Regions from separate parts of the Inquilinus ginsengisoli genome, predicted to be linked through region 2. Evidence: riboswitches for the same ligand, from Rfam matches in the RefSeq annotation. Region 2 holds a riboswitch; each other region holds the start of a gene.
The links. A riboswitch is a leader RNA that binds a small molecule or an ion and turns the genes downstream of it on or off. The one in region 2 is predicted to bind thiamine pyrophosphate.
Positions count from the first base shown of each region.

Region 1: it holds a riboswitch for thiamine pyrophosphate, as region 2 does, so the genes downstream of both, thiC (phosphomethylpyrimidine synthase ThiC) here and thiE (thiamine phosphate synthase) in region 2, are expected to answer to the same signal.
Region 3: it holds a riboswitch for thiamine pyrophosphate, as region 2 does, so the genes downstream of both, thiO (glycine oxidase ThiO) here and thiE (thiamine phosphate synthase) in region 2, are expected to answer to the same signal.

Region 1 is NZ_JAVDPW010000003.1:263,011-268,186, reverse strand. Features, by position in the region: gene E9232_RS08975 (phytanoyl-CoA dioxygenase family protein) at 1-522, opposite strand, end outside; gene thiC (phosphomethylpyrimidine synthase ThiC) at 763-2,568, opposite strand; TPP riboswitch at 2,637-2,752, opposite strand; gene E9232_RS08965 (glutathione S-transferase family protein) at 2,873-3,478, shown strand; gene E9232_RS08960 (winged helix-turn-helix transcriptional regulator) at 3,583-4,107, opposite strand; gene E9232_RS08955 (DUF8737 domain-containing protein) at 4,216-5,176, shown strand, end outside.
Region 2 is NZ_JAVDPW010000008.1:109,537-114,712, reverse strand. Features, by position in the region: gene mmsB (multiple monosaccharide ABC transporter permease) at 1-440, shown strand, start outside; gene E9232_RS22385 (hypothetical protein) at 585-1,406, shown strand; gene thiD (bifunctional hydroxymethylpyrimidine kinase/phosphomethylpyrimidine kinase) at 1,411-2,229, opposite strand; gene thiE (thiamine phosphate synthase) at 2,226-2,903, opposite strand; TPP riboswitch at 2,968-3,062, opposite strand; gene E9232_RS22370 (aldehyde dehydrogenase family protein) at 3,202-4,641, opposite strand; gene E9232_RS22365 (DNA recombination protein RmuC) at 4,716-5,176, opposite strand, start outside.
Region 3 is NZ_JAVDPW010000017.1:17,160-22,335, reverse strand. Features, by position in the region: gene E9232_RS33580 (AMP nucleosidase) at 1-1,288, opposite strand, end outside; gene ftsY (signal recognition particle-docking protein FtsY) at 1,285-2,244, opposite strand; TPP riboswitch at 2,351-2,449, shown strand; gene thiO (glycine oxidase ThiO) at 2,440-3,642, shown strand; gene thiS (sulfur carrier protein ThiS) at 3,639-3,842, shown strand; gene E9232_RS33560 (thiazole synthase) at 3,872-4,642, shown strand; gene E9232_RS33555 (thiamine phosphate synthase) at 4,639-5,176, shown strand, end outside.

The DNA of each region.
Region 1 (5,176 bases), on a different contig from region 2:
GTCGTCGTAGTCGCGGTGGAACAGCTCGGCGTGCTGGCCCTGGTCGTGCCCGGCGATCGACCACCACGCCGCCATGTAGCTGATCGTGGGCTTGCAGCCGAGCGCCGCCTGCACCGCCTCGAGCACCGCGGGGTGGTTGGCGATGGCCAATCCATGCGGCGCGTTCAGCACCACCTCCGGCTTGAAATGCGCGACATGGGTGCCTGGCGGGGCCTGGTCCGGCGCCTGGAAGGTGCCCAGTTCACGCTTGTACGGGTTGAAGGACTGATGCCCGGCGAAATAATGCCGCATCTCCGCCGCCATGTCCGGGCTGACCAGCCACGGTGTCATCGCGAAGCCTTCCGAGTCCAGGGCGGCCGCGGCAGCGCGGCCTTCGGAGGTGCCGGGGACCTGGGCGCGCCCCACCCGATTCGCGATGCGTTTGGCCACCCACTCCCGCGAGGCGACGCTTTGGAAGCGTCGCTGCAACAGGAAGCGGGTCTTCAGGCCGGCCTTGGCCACATGTTCGGAAAGAGCTGCCATCAAAAATATCTCCTCGCGTCGGGCACTGCCTAGCAGTGGACGATGGCGGTTTCGGGGCGAAACGCTGGCCTGCCTCACCCCGGGGAACCGCTGTCCGCGTTCAAATTCCGTCACGAGTGCTATAGCCGGACGGAACGTCCCAACCAAGAATCATTTTCAACTGGATGGCCCCCCAGGGCCGGAGCGGGCCCTTCGGCCCGCCCGGGGCGGAGCGGGCCCTTCGGCCCGCCCGGCACCGTCTCACTCGGCCGCGCGGTAGATCTGGCCGCCGCCGTCGCGGAACCGCGACGCCATCTCCTCCATCCCAGCCTCGGCCGTCGCCCGGATCTCCTGAGTAATCTTCATCGAGCAGAATTTCGGACCGCACATCGAGCAGAAATGCGCGGTCTTGGCGCCCTCGGCCGGCAGGGTCTCGTCATGGAAGGCCAGCGCCGTGTCGGGGTCGAGCGACAAATGGAACTGGTCGCGCCAGCGGAAGTCGAAGCGGGCGCGGGACAGCGCGTCGTCGCGCACCTGCGCCGCCGGGTGCCCCTTGGCCAGGTCGGCGGCATGGGCCGCGATCTTGTAGGTGACGACGCCGGTCTTGACGTCGTCGCGGTCCGGCAGCCCGAGATGCTCCTTCGGCGTGACATAGCAGAGCATGGCGGTGCCGAACCAGCCGATCATGGCGGCGCCGATGCCGGAGGTGATGTGGTCGTAGCCCGGCGCGATGTCGGTGGTCAGGGGCCCGAGCGTGTAGAACGGCGCCTCGCCGCAGACGGCCAGCTGCTTGTCCATGTTGGCCTTGATCTTGTGCATCGGCACATGGCCGGGGCCTTCGATCATGACCTGGACGTCGTGCTCCCACGCGATCTGGGTCAGTTCGCCCAGCGTCTCCAGCTCGGCGAACTGGGCGGCGTCGTTGGCGTCGGCGATCGAGCCGGGGCGCAAGCCATCGCCGAGCGAGAAGGCGACGTCATAGGCCCGCATGATGGCGCAGATCTCGCGGAAATGGGTGTAGAGAAAGCTCTCGCGGTGATGCGACAGGCACCATTTCGCCATGATCGAGCCGCCGCGGCTGACGATGCCGGTGACCCGCTTCGCCGTGAGCGGGATGTAGGCCAGCCGCACCCCGGCATGGATGGTGAAGTAGTCGACCCCCTGCTCCGCCTGCTCGATCAGGGTGTCGCGGAAGATCTCCCAGGTCAGGTCCTCGGCCACGCCGTTGACCTTCTCCAACGCCTGGTAGATCGGCACGGTGCCGATCGGCACGGGTGAGTTGCGCAGGATCCATTCCCGCGTGGTGTGGATGTTGCGGCCGGTCGACAGGTCCATGACGTTGTCGGCGCCCCAGCGGATCGCCCACACCATCTTCTCCACCTCCTCCGCGATCGAAGAGGTGACGGCGGAGTTGCCGATGTTGGCGTTGATCTTCACCAGGAAGTTGCGGCCGATGATCATCGGCTCGGATTCCGGGTGGTTGATGTTGCTGGGGATGATGGCGCGGCCGCGGGCGATCTCGTCGCGCACGAATTCCGGCGTCACATAGTCCGGGATCGCGGCACCAAAGCTCTCGCCGTCGCGCGCCGCCGCCTCGGCCAGCTTCTCGCGGCCGAGATTCTCGCGGATCGCGACATACTCCATCTCGGGCGTGACGATGCCGGCGCGGGCATAGGCCATCTGGGTCACCGCGGTGCCGCCGCGGGCGCGCAGCGTGCGCCGGTCGCCGCGCCGGAACTCGAACAGGTTGGCGGCCTCGCCCTCGCGCCGGCCGTCATCCTCCGGCCGCACGACGCGGCCGTCATAGGCCTCGACATCGCCGCGGGCGGCGATCCAGCCGGCGCGGATCGGCGGCAGGCCGGCGCCGATGTCGATCAGCGCGGCCGGGTCGGTGTAGGGGCCGGACGAATCATAGACCCGGACCGGCGGCTCCCCGGCTTCGGGCGATAGCACGATCTCGCGCATGGCGACGCGCAGGTCGGGGTGCCGTTCGCCCGGCACATGGACCTTGCGCGACCCCGGCATGGCGCCGGTGGTGACGGTGGTTGGGATGACATCCTTGGGCATCGACGGCCTCCTCGATCGGACGGATTGAGGGCGTGCCAAGGACGGAAAGCTGGAAAGAAAGCGGCTGAGCGCGCATGCGGTTCCATTCCCTACGCCGGCACGACCCGGATCAGGTTCGAAGGGTTCCCACGTCGCAGATGGTGTGGTGTCTCAGCCCCTTACCGGAGCTCCCCTCGGAACAGCGCGATCAGAGCGCGGCCGGGGCGGCGCTGTCAAGCCATGCCGATCTTTTCCCGCCGCTGTCGATCCCAGGGCCCCGCCATCGACCAGGGACATCAACCCCGGCAGAGGACGAGCCCGTATCATGAAGCTGCACTACTCCCGCAACCTCAATCCCCGGGTCGCCGTGGCGGTGGCCCGCCACCTGGACGCCCCGGTCGAGTACATCCGCACCAGCCCGATGGGGCCGGACAGGGAGGCGTTCCGGGCAATCAACCCCAACACCCTGGTGCCGGTGCTGGTCGAGGCCGACCGCACCCTGTGGGAGACGGATGCCATCGCCTGCCGCCTGGCCGCCCTGTGCGACCCCGGTTTCTGGCCGGCCGACCGCCAGGCCGAGGTGCTGATGTGGGTGAGCTGGAGCGCCCATCATTTCATCCCGGCCGGCGGAACCTTCTATTTCGAGAACATCATCCGGCCCCAGTTCCTGGACCGGCCGGCCGATGCGGCGGCACTGGCCGAGGCCGATTCCGGCTTCCGGCGCTATGGCGGGATTCTCGACGACATCCTGGCCGGCCGCAGCTGGCTGGTGGGTGACCGCCCGACCTATGCCGACTTCCGGGTGGCCTCCGCCCTGCCCTTCGCCGAACAGGCCTTGCTGCCGGTGAGCGGCTTCCGCCACATCCTGGCCTGGCACGACCGCCTGAACCGGATCGACGCCTGGCGGGCGCCGTTCGACGGCCTCGACTGACGGGCGGGGCGGTCCCTAGGGTCTGGCGGATGATCGGCGGCTTGGAGCGTAGGCGGAACAGACGCCAGACACCCTCCATGATATCCGCCACAACCCTGGCTGAGTCAGCCGGCAGCGTCGTCCACCTTGCCGCCAGGACGGCCGCCCCGGTGGGACAACCGCCAGCGCACCAGATCGTCCGCACCGGGGCCTGGCAGGATGTCGAGGTCGGCGGGGCTCACCTGCTCGCCGGTCTGCTGGTCGATGAACCCCCAGCGCAGCTCGGCGCCGGTTTTGCGGTTCACGAAGGTCATCGGCGGCGCCGACGCCCCGGACACATCAAGGCGATCCCCGATCTGGGCGAGCACCGGCATGACGGGGGCGATCTGCCACCCCTTCGGGGTCAGCACATATTCGAACCGTTCCGGGCTGGCCTGGTAGCGCCGCCGCTCGATCAGGCCGTTCGCCTCCAGATGCTTCAGCCGATCGCTGAGCGTCGCATTGGTCACCCCGGATGACTGGCGGAAATCCTCGTATCGGCTGAGGCCGCACACCAGGTCCCGCAGGATCAGCAGACCCCAGCGATCGCCGATCGCCGCCATGACGCCGGCGATCGAACACGTCATGCCGTCGAACCCTTTCGAGCGCATTGAATCCCTTCCGATCTGTCCGAAAATCTGCTCCAGCGGCTCTTATCATAAGAGCTGTTCTCGTTTGGTTCAATGGCGGTGTCCGCGAGACGGCAATACCGGGCGGGCATGCCAGTCGATAAATCGCTTGCCATCATCTTCACTCTTATTATAAGAGTGAAGAACTCGCTGAACATCAAGGCTCAACCCGATGCCGATGGCGATGCGGCCCCTCGATCCAATCCGGGCCGGAACCGATCGACACAAACATCACCGATTTCCTCCAAACAAGAGGACCTTGCCTTGGCGCAGAACAACGGCGCTTTTTCTGTCACTCCGACACTCGCATTTGCCGGCAGCATCATCGCAGCGGGCCTCTGGTTCGCAGCGCTCGTCGCCCTTCCAGGGCTGCAACGTTCGGGTCTGTCGGTGGTCGTCGCGCGGATCGCCGTGCATCTCATCCTGCTCAGCGGAACCTGGGCCGGGCTGGCGCGAACGTCCCTGACGGCGTCGGAGCGGGCGTGGACCTGGCTGGCGATCGCGGTGCCGCTCACCCTCTGGCATGGCGTGGCGTGGGCGATCGTCGCCGACGGCCTGCTTCTGCCCGGTGCCACGACCATTCCGCTGCTGCCGGTGATGATCATCGTGCCGACGGCGGTCGTGATCACGCTCCTGGGCCGTTCGCGCCGGATCGGCACGCTGCTGGATGCGATGCCCGCGACCTGGCTGATCGGCGTCCAGTTCTACCGAGTGATCGGCGCGGTCTTCCTGGCGAACTGGCTGGCCGGGGCTATGCCGGGCGTCTTCGCCCTGCCCGCCGGCATCGGCGACGTGATCACCGGGCTGATGGCCCTGCCGACCGCCGTGATGCTGGCCAGCGGCCGGCCGGACAGCCCCCGGGCGGCCCTGCTTTGGAACCTCTTCGGCACGACGGATCTGATCGTCGCGCTTGCCATGGGGGCCCTGACCACGCCCGGGCCGTTCCAGCACCTCGCCATCGATCACCCCAATCTGACGATCGCGGCGTACCCGATCGGTATCATCCCGGCCTTCACCGTTCCCAGCTCCCTGGTCCTGCACGCCCTGTCGG
Region 2 (5,176 bases):
TGGGCGTTCTGGTGGTGCTCTACGCCTTCGTCACCACCCGCACCACGCTCGGCCGCCGCATCTACGCGGTGGGCGGCAACGAGAAGGCGGCCAAGCTGTCCGGCATCAACACCGAACGGCTGGTGTTCCTGACCTTCGTCAACATGGGGGTGCTGGCGGCGCTGGCCGGGCTGATCACCACGGCGCGCCTGACCTCGGCGGTGCCGCAGGCCGGCAACCAGTTCGAGCTCGACGCCATCGCCGCCTGCTTCATCGGCGGCGCCTCGGCTTCGGGCGGCGTGGGCAAGATCACCGGTGTGGTGATCGGTGCCTTCATCATGGGCGTGATGAACAACGGCATGTCGATCCTCGGCCTCGGCATCGACCTGCAGATGGTGATCAAGGGCCTGGTGCTGCTCGCCGCCGTGGCCTTCGACGTCTACAACAAGAACAAGGGCTGATCCCCGCGTCGGCGAAGCCGATCGCGAGGTCGGCGAAGTCGGTCGCCAGCGTCGGGGCGGGAACAAAATCCTCTTCAGTCGCTTTCTGCGGGCGGGCGGTATCGACCCGCCCGCCCACAGAAATCACTGACGACGAGTTCCCGCATGCAGACCCTGTCCGCCTTCCCGACCCGGCCGCTGCGGGTGAACGCGCCCAAGCCGAAGACGGTGCGTCGCGTGATCATGCTCGTCTTCGTCGAGGTGATCCTGCTGGGAATGCTTGCCGCCCTGTTCGTGTGGATGGCGCCGCCGCTGCTGAACGATGCGCGGATCCGCCAGAATCCGGCAATCGCGCAGGACGGTGAGGTTGCGGACGGCAGCTGCCAGACAAGACTGGCCATCACCTTCTGCGATGCCACCCTGACCGCGCCCGGCCCGGACGGCACCGCCTTCCGCTCCGACGTCTCCTACTTCTTCCTCGACATCCATTCCGGCGACTACGACACCGAGGTGGTGCAGAGCGCCGACGACCCGCATCTGCTGACCACGACCCTGGGGCTCGACTATTTCTGGGACCGGGTCCTCTGCTTCGCGGCGGCCGTGGTGCTGCTGGTCGTCGGCGTCATCGGGATGGTCCGCGCCTCGATCGGCCAGCATCGCGGCGAGCGGCAGGCCCTGGCGCTGGACGGCCAGAAGCTGACCCCAGTGGCGGTGACCATCCGGACCCGCCAGAAGGTCCGGAAATCCATCGCCTGGCGGTTCAGCTATCCGTCCGCCGGCCGTGAGGCCAAGGCGAATGTGATGACCGCCAAGGACTTCCTGCCGTTCACGCTCGACGCCAAGGGCAAGCGCGCGCTCGCCGTGACCGGCGCGGCGGGCGGCGTTCCGTTCCTGCTCGATGCCGGGCTGACCCGGATCGAGCTGACCGAGGCGGAGCGGGCGGGGCTGCTCGAAGCGCAGCAGCGGGATCAGGCGGCGGCCGCCTGACCGGTCAGCCCCATAGCGCGTGGAAATGGTGCAGCGGGCCGTGGCCGCCGCCGACCGACAGGCGGCCGCTGGCCTGCAGCGCCCCGGTCAGATAGGACTTCGCCTCGCGCACCGCCGTCTCCAGGTCGGGACGCTGCGGCAGCAGGGCGGCGATCGCGGCCGACAGGGTGCAGCCGGTGCCGTGGGTGTTGCGGGTGGCGATGCGCGGCGCGGTCAGGATGACGGCGCCGGCCGGGCCCAGCAGCAGGTCCGGGCTCTCCGCCTCGTCCTCCAGGTGCCCGCCCTTCAGCAGCACCGCGCGCGGCCCCAGTGCCAGCAGCGCCGCCGCGGTCTCCGGCATCTCCGCCCGGCGCGCGGCCGCCGGCCGGTCCAGCAGGTCGGCCGCCTCCGGCAGGTTCGGGGTGACCAACGCGGCCAGCGGCAGGATCTCCTCGCGCAGGGCGGAGACGGCGTCCTGGCGCAGCAGCCGGTCGCCGCTCTTGGCCACCATGACCGGGTCGACCACCACCTGGGTCAGCCCGTGCCGGCGCAGCGCGTCGGCCACCGCGCGCACGATCCCGGCGGTGGCCAGCATGCCGATCTTGACCGCGTCGATCCGCACATCGGCCAGCAGGCAGTCGATCTGCCGGGTCACGAAGGCCGGCGACACCAGCTCCACCGCCTCGACCCCGCGGGTGTTCTGGGCCACCAGCGCGGTGATGACCGTGGTGCCGTAGGCGCCGAGGGCGGAGAACGCCTTGAGGTCGGCCTGGATGCCGGCGCCGCCGGACGGGTCGGTGCCGGCAATGGTCAGGACGTTGGGGATGGTGCCGGCGGGGATCACGCCGTTCCCCGCCCGTTGGTCACCGCCCCGCGGATCGCCCGGGCGGCGGCCTCCGGGTCGGCGGCGGCGCAGATCGCCGAGACCACGGCGACGCCGTCGGCCCCGGCCGCGACCACGGCGGCGGCCAGGGCCGCATCGATGCCGCCGATGCCGACCACGGGGAGGGGCACCTGCTCGCGCAGGGTGCGGAAGCCGTCGACGCCGATCGCCGGCCGCGCCTCGGCCTTGGTCGAGGTGGCGAAGACCGGGCCGATGCCGGCGTAGTCGGCGATGGCGGCATCGACCGCCCGCGCCTCCGCCGCGTCATGCACGGTGACGCCGATGATCAGCTCAGGGCCTAGCAGCCGGCGCGCGGTCTCCGCCGGCATGTCGCGGTCGCCCAGATGCACGCCGTCGGCGCCGACCGCCAGGGCCACGTCGACCCGGTCGTTGACGATCAGCGGGATGCCCAGCGGCGCCAGCACCGCCTGCAGCTGCCGCGCCGCCTCGATCAGGGACCGGGTGGTGGCGTCGGGGTCGCGCAGCTGCACCAGGGTGACGCCGCCCCGCACCGCCGCCGCGGCCACCGCCGCGACGCCGCGCGGGCCGCTCAGCCGGGTGTCGGTGACGAGATAGACCGACAGGTCGAAGCGTCGCCGCCCGGTCGATCCGAATGCCTGAAATGCCGTGCTCATCCATTCCTCCGCCGTGGCGAAGGGGGCGTCGGCGATCGATCCAAGAGGATCATGGCCCGTGGGCCAGGCATCGCGTGACGGTTCCCTTCGCTGGCATGACCCAGATCAGGTTCGACGGGTATGATCTCAGCCCGAGCGCGGGCACCCCGTGTCACTTCCAGGGCCGAGGCTCGCAAGGGCCGGGCGGGGTGTCAAGCGCGCCCGGCCAAATGAAAGGGCCCGGCCGTCGCCGGCCGGGCCCTTTGCATTGATCAGCCTGCGTCAGATCAGCCCGAGGCCATGATCGGCCTTCAGCCGATCAGCCTGGGAAGGTATAAGCGGTCTTCACCACCGTGTAGAACTCCGCGGCGTAGCGGCCCTGTTCGCGCGGGCCGTAGCTGGAGCCCTTCCGGCCGCCGAACGGCACGTGATAATCCACGCCCGCGGTCGGCAGGTTCACCATCACCATGCCGGCCTGGCTGGCCCGCTTGAAGTGGCTGGCGTATTTCAGGCTCGAGGTCGCGATGCCGGCGGAGAGGCCGAATTCGGTGTCGTTCGCCGTTGCCAGTGCAGCCTCGTAGTCCTTGACCCGGATCACCGAGGCGACCGGCCCGAAGATCTCCTCGCGGCTGATCCGCATGTCGTTGGTGGTCTCGATGAACAGCGCCGGGGACAGGTAGAAGCCCTCGGTCTCGCGGTTCAGCCGCTCGCCGCCGAAGGCCAGCTTGGCGCCTTCCTTGACGCCGATGTCGATGTAGGACAGGTCCTGGTCCAGCTGGCTCTGGTCCACCACCGGGCCCATCTCGGTGCCCTGCTTCAGCGCGTTGTCGACCTTCAGCGACTTCAGCTTCTCGGTCATCGCCGCGACGAAGCGGTCATGGATGCCCTCGGTCACGATCAGGCGGGACGAGGCGGTGCAGCGCTGGCCGGTGGAAAAGAAGGCGCTGTTGGTGGCGGCCCCGACGGCGGTGTTCAGGTCGGCATCGTCGAGGATGACCATCGGGTTCTTGCCGCCCATCTCGAGCTGCACCTTCTTGCCGATCTCGGCGCAGCGCACCGCGATGGCGCGGCCGGTGCCGACAGAGCCGGTGAAGCTGATGGCGTCGATATCGCGGCTGGCGACGAAGGCCTCGCCGACCACCGAGCCGCGGCCCATCACCAGGTTGAACACACCGGACGGCACGCCGGAGTCGATGATGATCTGCGACAGGGCCCAGGCGCTGCCCGGCACCAGGTCGGCCGGCTTGAACACGACGCAGTTGCCGTAGGCCAGGGCCGGGGCGATCTTCCAGGCCGGGATCGCGATCGGGAAGTTCCACGGCGTGATCAGGCCGATGACGCCCATCGGCTCCCGCGTGATCTCGACATCGATGCCGGGGCGGACCGAGGCCAGCTTCTCACCCTGGATGCGCAGCACCTCGCCGGCGAAGAACTTGAAGATCTGGCCGGCGCGGGCGGCCTCGCCGATGCCCTCGGGCAGGGTCTTGCCCTCCTCGCGCGACAGCAGCCGGCCCAGCTCTTCCTTCTTCGCCAGGATGGTGTTGCCGATCTTGTCCAGCAGGTCGTGCCGCTCCTGCAGCGTGGTCATCGACCACTTCGGGAAGGCGGCGCGGGCCGCGGCGATCGCCTGCTCCGCCTGGGCGCGGTCGGCGCGGGTGTATTCGCCCACCACGTCCGACAGGTCCGACGGGTTCACGTTCTTCGCGGCGTCCGGGCCTTCGACCCAGGATCCGGCGATGTAATTGGCGTGGACGCTCATTTCGTTCCCTCTCTCGACCTATTGTCGGATGAATGGCTACTGGATAGGTCGTGCCGATATCCGATGCAACAAGGCTATGGCGTTTCGTCTTCCGTCATGGCCGGCATGTCGGCCTCGGGTACGTCCAGCTCCAGAAGCGGCGCCGCCTTGTCCATCGGCAGTTCCTCGACCTGGCGCAGCTTGCGGTGGATGGCGCGGGTGCGGGTGCCGATCTGCTGGATCACGTTCTGCCCTTCCTGCAGCTTCTTGCCGACCTTGTCCATCAGCTCGCCATAGCTCTGGAACTCCGCCTTGACCGCGCCCAGCACCTGCCAGATCTCGGCCGATTTGTGCTGGATGGCGAGGGTGCGGAAGCCCATGCGCAGGCTGGACAGGAAGGCGCCCAGCGTGGTCGGGCCCAGGATGGTGACGCGGTACTGCTCGCGCACCGATTCGCGCAGGCCGGGCCGGCGCAGGATCTCGGCGAACAGCCCCTCGGTCGGCACGAACAGCACCGCGAAATCGGTGGTGACAGGCGGATAGATGTATTTGGTGG
Region 3 (5,176 bases), on a different contig from region 2:
CGCAGAGCAGCGTGCCGTAGGGCACCCGGAAGCGGAAGCCGTTGGCGGCGATGGTGGCGCTCTCCATGTCCAGGGCGATCGCCCGGCTCTGGCTGAAGCGCTGCACCGGCTCGCTGTAGTCGCGCAGCTCCCAGTTGCGGTTGTCGATGGTGGCGACCGTGCCGGTGCGCATCACGCTCTTCAGGCTGTAGCCGGACAGGCCGGTGATCTCGCTGACGGCATGCTCCAGCGCCACCTGGATCTCGGCCAGGGCCGGCACCGGCACCCACACCGGCAGGTCGGCGTCCAGCACGTGGTCCTCGCGGACATAGCCATGGGCCAGGACATAGTCGCCCAGCTTCTGGGTGTTCCGCAGGCCGGCGCAGTGGCCCAGCATGATCCAGGCATGCGGCCGCAGCACCGCGATGTGGTCGGTGATGGTCTTGGCGTTGGACGGGCCGACGCCGATGTTGACCATGGTGATGCCGGAATGGTCCGGCCGGGTCAGGTGGTAAGCCGGCATCTGCGGCAGCCGCGCCGCCGGGGCGCCGCGGGCGCGGCCGCCGGGCAGGGTGACGCGGTCGCCCGGCTCGATGAAGGCGTCGTAGCCGCCGCCGTCGCCCTGCATCAGCTCATGCGCGTGGCGCACGAACTCGTCGATGTAGAACTGGTAGTTGGTGAACAGCACGAAGTTCTGGAAATGCTCGCAGCCGGTGGCGGTGTAGTGCTTCAGCCGGAACAGCGAATAGTCGGCCCGGGGGGCCGTGAACAGCGACAGCGGGTCGGGCTGGTCCAGCGGGGTCACGGCGGTGCCGTTGACGATGCTGTCGTCCATCAGCGCCAGGTCCGGCAGGTCGAACACCGCGCGCATGTGCAGCATGCGCTCGCGGGTCAGATCGCCCTCGACATGCATGCCGTCGGGGAAGGCGAAATGGACCGGGATCGGCGTGTCGCTGACCCCGACCTCGACCGGCACATGGTGGTTGTGGATCAGCTGGCCGATCTGCTCGGTCAGGTAGCGGTGGAACAGCGACGGCCGCGTCACCGTGGTGCGGAAGGTCCCCGGGCGGTCGACGAAGCCGTAGGACAGGCGGGTGTCGGCCCGGCTGAAATCCTGGACCGTGACCTCGACATAGGGGTAGCAGGCGCGGATCCGCGCCGGCGGCTCCTCGCCGCGGGTGTAGTCGCGGAAGGCGTCGCGCAGCAGGCTGGTCTGGGCGTCGTAGATCGCGTGCAGCCGGGCCACCGCTGCGGGGGCGTCGTGGAACAGCTCCGGCGCGAAGGTCTGGGGGGCGAGGCTCTGGCTCATGCTTCGACTCCCATCAGCGACCGGCCGAACTGGTCGGGGTCGAACGGCCTCAGGTCGTCGATGCTCTCGCCGACCCCGATCGCGTGCACCGGCAGGCCGAAGCGCTCGGCCAGCGCCACCAGCACGCCGCCGCGGGCGGACCCGTCCAGCTTGGTCACGATCAGCCCGGTCACCGCCGCCATGTCGCGGAACACCTCGACCTGATTGTGGGCATTCTGGCCGGTGGTGGCATCCAGCACCAGCAGCACGTTGTGTGGCGCGGTCGGGTCGATCTTCTTGATGACGCGGACGATCTTGGCCAGCTCGGCCATCAGGGTGTCCTTGTTCTGCAGCCGGCCGGCGGTGTCGATCAGCAGCACGTCGCGGCCCTCGGCCCTCGCCCGGGTCAGCGCGTCGAAGGCCAGGCCGGCGGCGTCGGCGCCCGGGGCGGCGGTGACCACCGGGCAGCCGGAGCGTTCGCCCCACACCTGCAGCTGGTGCACCGCGGCGGCGCGGAAGGTGTCGCCGGCGGCGATCATCACCGACCGGCCGTCCTCGCGCCATTGCTTGGCCAGCTTGCCGATCGTAGTGGTCTTGCCGGTGCCGTTGACGCCGATCACCAGCACAACCTGCGGCTTGCGGTCGGGCGACAGGATCAAGGGCTTGGCGACCGGGCGCAGGATCTGCGCCACATGGTCGGCCAAGGCGCGGCGGACCTCGTCATCCGAGACCTCCTTGCCGAAGCGGGTGCGCGCCAGTTCGGCGGTCAGCTTGGCGGCGGTGGCGGGGCCGAGATCGGCCTGGATCAGCAGCTCCTCCAGCTCTTCCAGCGTGGCATCGTCCAGCTTGCGCTTGGTGAAGATGCTGCTGATGCCTTCGGTCAGCTTGGCGGAGGAGCGCGAGAGCCCCTCCTTCAGTCGGGTGAACCACCCTTTTTTCGGCGCCCCTGCGCCGCTGTCGTTGGTCTGTTCTGTCATGCGCGCTTCTTACCACGCCGCATGTGAACTTCGTAAGTCGGGCGGGCGCGGGTCAGGGGCGCCTGCAGAAAAGGGTTGCACCCGCCCGCAACCGGGACTGAAATGGCGGCATCGGCTGGGGTGCCCACCGTTACGGCGGGCTGAGATCATACCCATCGAACCTGACCTGGATCATGCCAGCGGAGGGAGCCTGAGGTGAACGGCATTCCGAATCCGTCCCGCTATCGGGACGATCTTCCCGACACGCCACCGCTGCGCGGCGCGAAACCGCGCGTCGCCATCGTCGGCGCCGGAGTCAACGGTCTGGCCATCGGCTGGCGCCTGGCCCGGGCCGGCTGCCCGGTCGACGTCTACGACCGCGGGCCGGTCGGGCGCGAGGCCAGCTGGGCCGCCGCCGGCATGCTCGCCGCCGGCCTCGAGGCCGAGCCGGGCGAGGAGGCGCTGTTCGGCTTCTGCCGCCATGCCCAGGCGCTCTGGCCCGGTTTCGCGCGGGAGGTCGAGGCCGCCTCGGGCCTGCCCATCGGCTATCGCGACGAGGGCACGCTGGCGGTGGCCCTGACCCGCGACGATGCGGCGGAGCTGCGCTTCTCCGCCGAATTCCAGACCCGGCTCGGGGTCAATCTGACAAGGCTGACCGGGGCCGAACTGCTGAAGCGCGAGCCGATGCTGCGCCCCGGCCTGGCTGCCGCGGTGCACAGCCCGGCCGACCACCAGGTCGACAACCGCTGGCTGGTGCCGGCCCTGGCCGAGGCGCTGCGCCGGGCCGGCGGCGTGGTGCACGACCATGCTGCGGTCGACGCCGTCGTCACCGATCGCGGCCGGGCGACCGGCGTGGTGGTCGCCGGCACGGTCCGGCCGGCAGATGTGGTGGTGCTGGCGGCCGGGGCCTGGTCCGGCGGCATCGCCGGCATACCGCGCGAGGCGCTGCCGCCGGTGCGGCCGGTCAAGGGCCAGATGCTGGCGCTGCAGATGGACCCGGCGGCGCCGCTGCTGCGCCACGTGCTGTGGGCCGGCAAGGCCTATCTGGTGCCGCGCCTCGACGGCCGCCTGATCATCGGCGCCACGGTGGAGGAGCGCGGCTTCGACACCACCGTCACCGCCGGCGGAATGCTGTCGCTGCTCGACGCCGCCTGGCGGGTGCTGCCGGGGATCGAGGAACTGCCGGTGGTCGAAAGCTGGGCCGGCCTCAGGCCCGGCAGCCGCGACGACGCACCGATCCTGGGCCCGTCGGCGGTCGAGGGGCTGGTGCTCGCCACCGGCCACCACCGCAACGGCATCCTGCTGCTGCCGGCGACGGTCGAGGCGATGGCCGGCCTCATCCTGGAGGGCCGGCTGCCGGCGGCGGCCGAGCCGTTCCGCATCGACCGATTCACCCGGGTCGCGGAGGCGGCGCAATGAACGTGGTCGTGAACGGCGAGGTCGAAGCCGTCATCGGAATCAGCATCCTCGACCTGCTGCTGGCCAAGGGCATCGACCCGGCGGCGCGCGGCACGGCGGTGGCGCTGAACGACGCCGTACTGCCGCGGGCGCGCTGGCCGGAGCGGCAGCTGGCGGCCGGCGACCGGGTCGAGATCGTCCGCCCATTTCAGGGCGGTTAGGGGCCAGGGCGGCTGAGGAGAAAATGGATATGCAGGATCCCCTGATCATTGCCGGCGTGGCGCTGCAGTCGCGCCTCCTGATCGGCACCGCCGGCTATCCCAACCGGCAGCTGATGCTTGAGTCGATCGAGGCGTCGGGGGCGGAGATCGTCACCGCCTCGATCCGCCGCATCAGCCTGGAAGGCTATGCCGAAAGCCTGGTCGACCTGGTCGGCGACCGCTGGCGCCTGCTGCCCAACACCGCCGGCTGCATGACCAGGCGGGATGCGGTGCTGACGGCGCAGCTGGCGCGCGAGGCGCTGGGCACCAACTGGCTGAAGCTGGAGCTGATCGGCGACCGCGAGACCCAGTATCCCGACGTCGCCCAGCTGGTCGAGGCGGCGGATGAGCTGGTGCGCGACGGCTTCGTGGTGCTGCCCTACTGCAACGACGACCTCGTCACCTGCCTACGGCTGGCCGATGCCGGCTGCGCTGCGGTGATGCCGCTGGGCTCGCCGATCGGCTCCGGCCTCGGCGTCTCCAACCCGCATGCGATCGAGATGATCTGCAACCGCCTGTCGGTGCCGGTGGTGCTCGACGCCGGCATCGGCACCGCCTCGGACGCGGCGCTGGCGATGGAGCTGGGCTGTTCCGCCGTGCTGCTGTCGACCGCCATCGCCAAGGCGCGCGACCCGCTGCGCATGGCCCGGGCGATGCGGGCGGGGGTCGAGGGCGGGCGGTTGGCCGCGCTGGCCGGACGCATCCCCAAGCGCCACCTCGCCGACCCCTCCAGCCCGCAGCTCGGCCTGATCGGGACGTGACCAGGCTGCCGGCGCCGGCGCTGCTGCTGATCACCGACCGCAGCCAGTCGGCCCGGCCGCTCGAAGGGGTGGTGGCGGATGCGCTGGCCGTCGGCTGCCGTTGGGTCAGTGTGCGCGAGAAGGACCTGCCGGAGGCGGAGCGGCGCGCCTTGCTGCGCCGGATCTCGGCTTTGGCGCAGCCGGTTGGAGCTATCGTCACAGTCCATGCCGACCTGGAGGCGGCGGCCGAGGCCGATGGGCTGCATCTCGCGGCCGGCGGAGACCCGGGTGCCGCACGGCATCGGCTCGGGCCGTCCGCGCTGATCGGCGCCTCCTGCCACTCCGGGGCGGAGGTCGCGGCCGCAATTGCGGCCGGCGCCGACTACGTCACCCTGGGGCCCGTGGCGCCGACGGCGAGCAAGCCGGGCTATGTCCCTGCGCTGTCACCCCCCGAGGCCGGGGCCATCGCCCGCCGCCATCCCGGACGGGTGATCGCGCTCGGCGGCGTCGAACCGGATCTGGCGGCAGGGCTCCTGGCCACCGGATTCGCCGGCA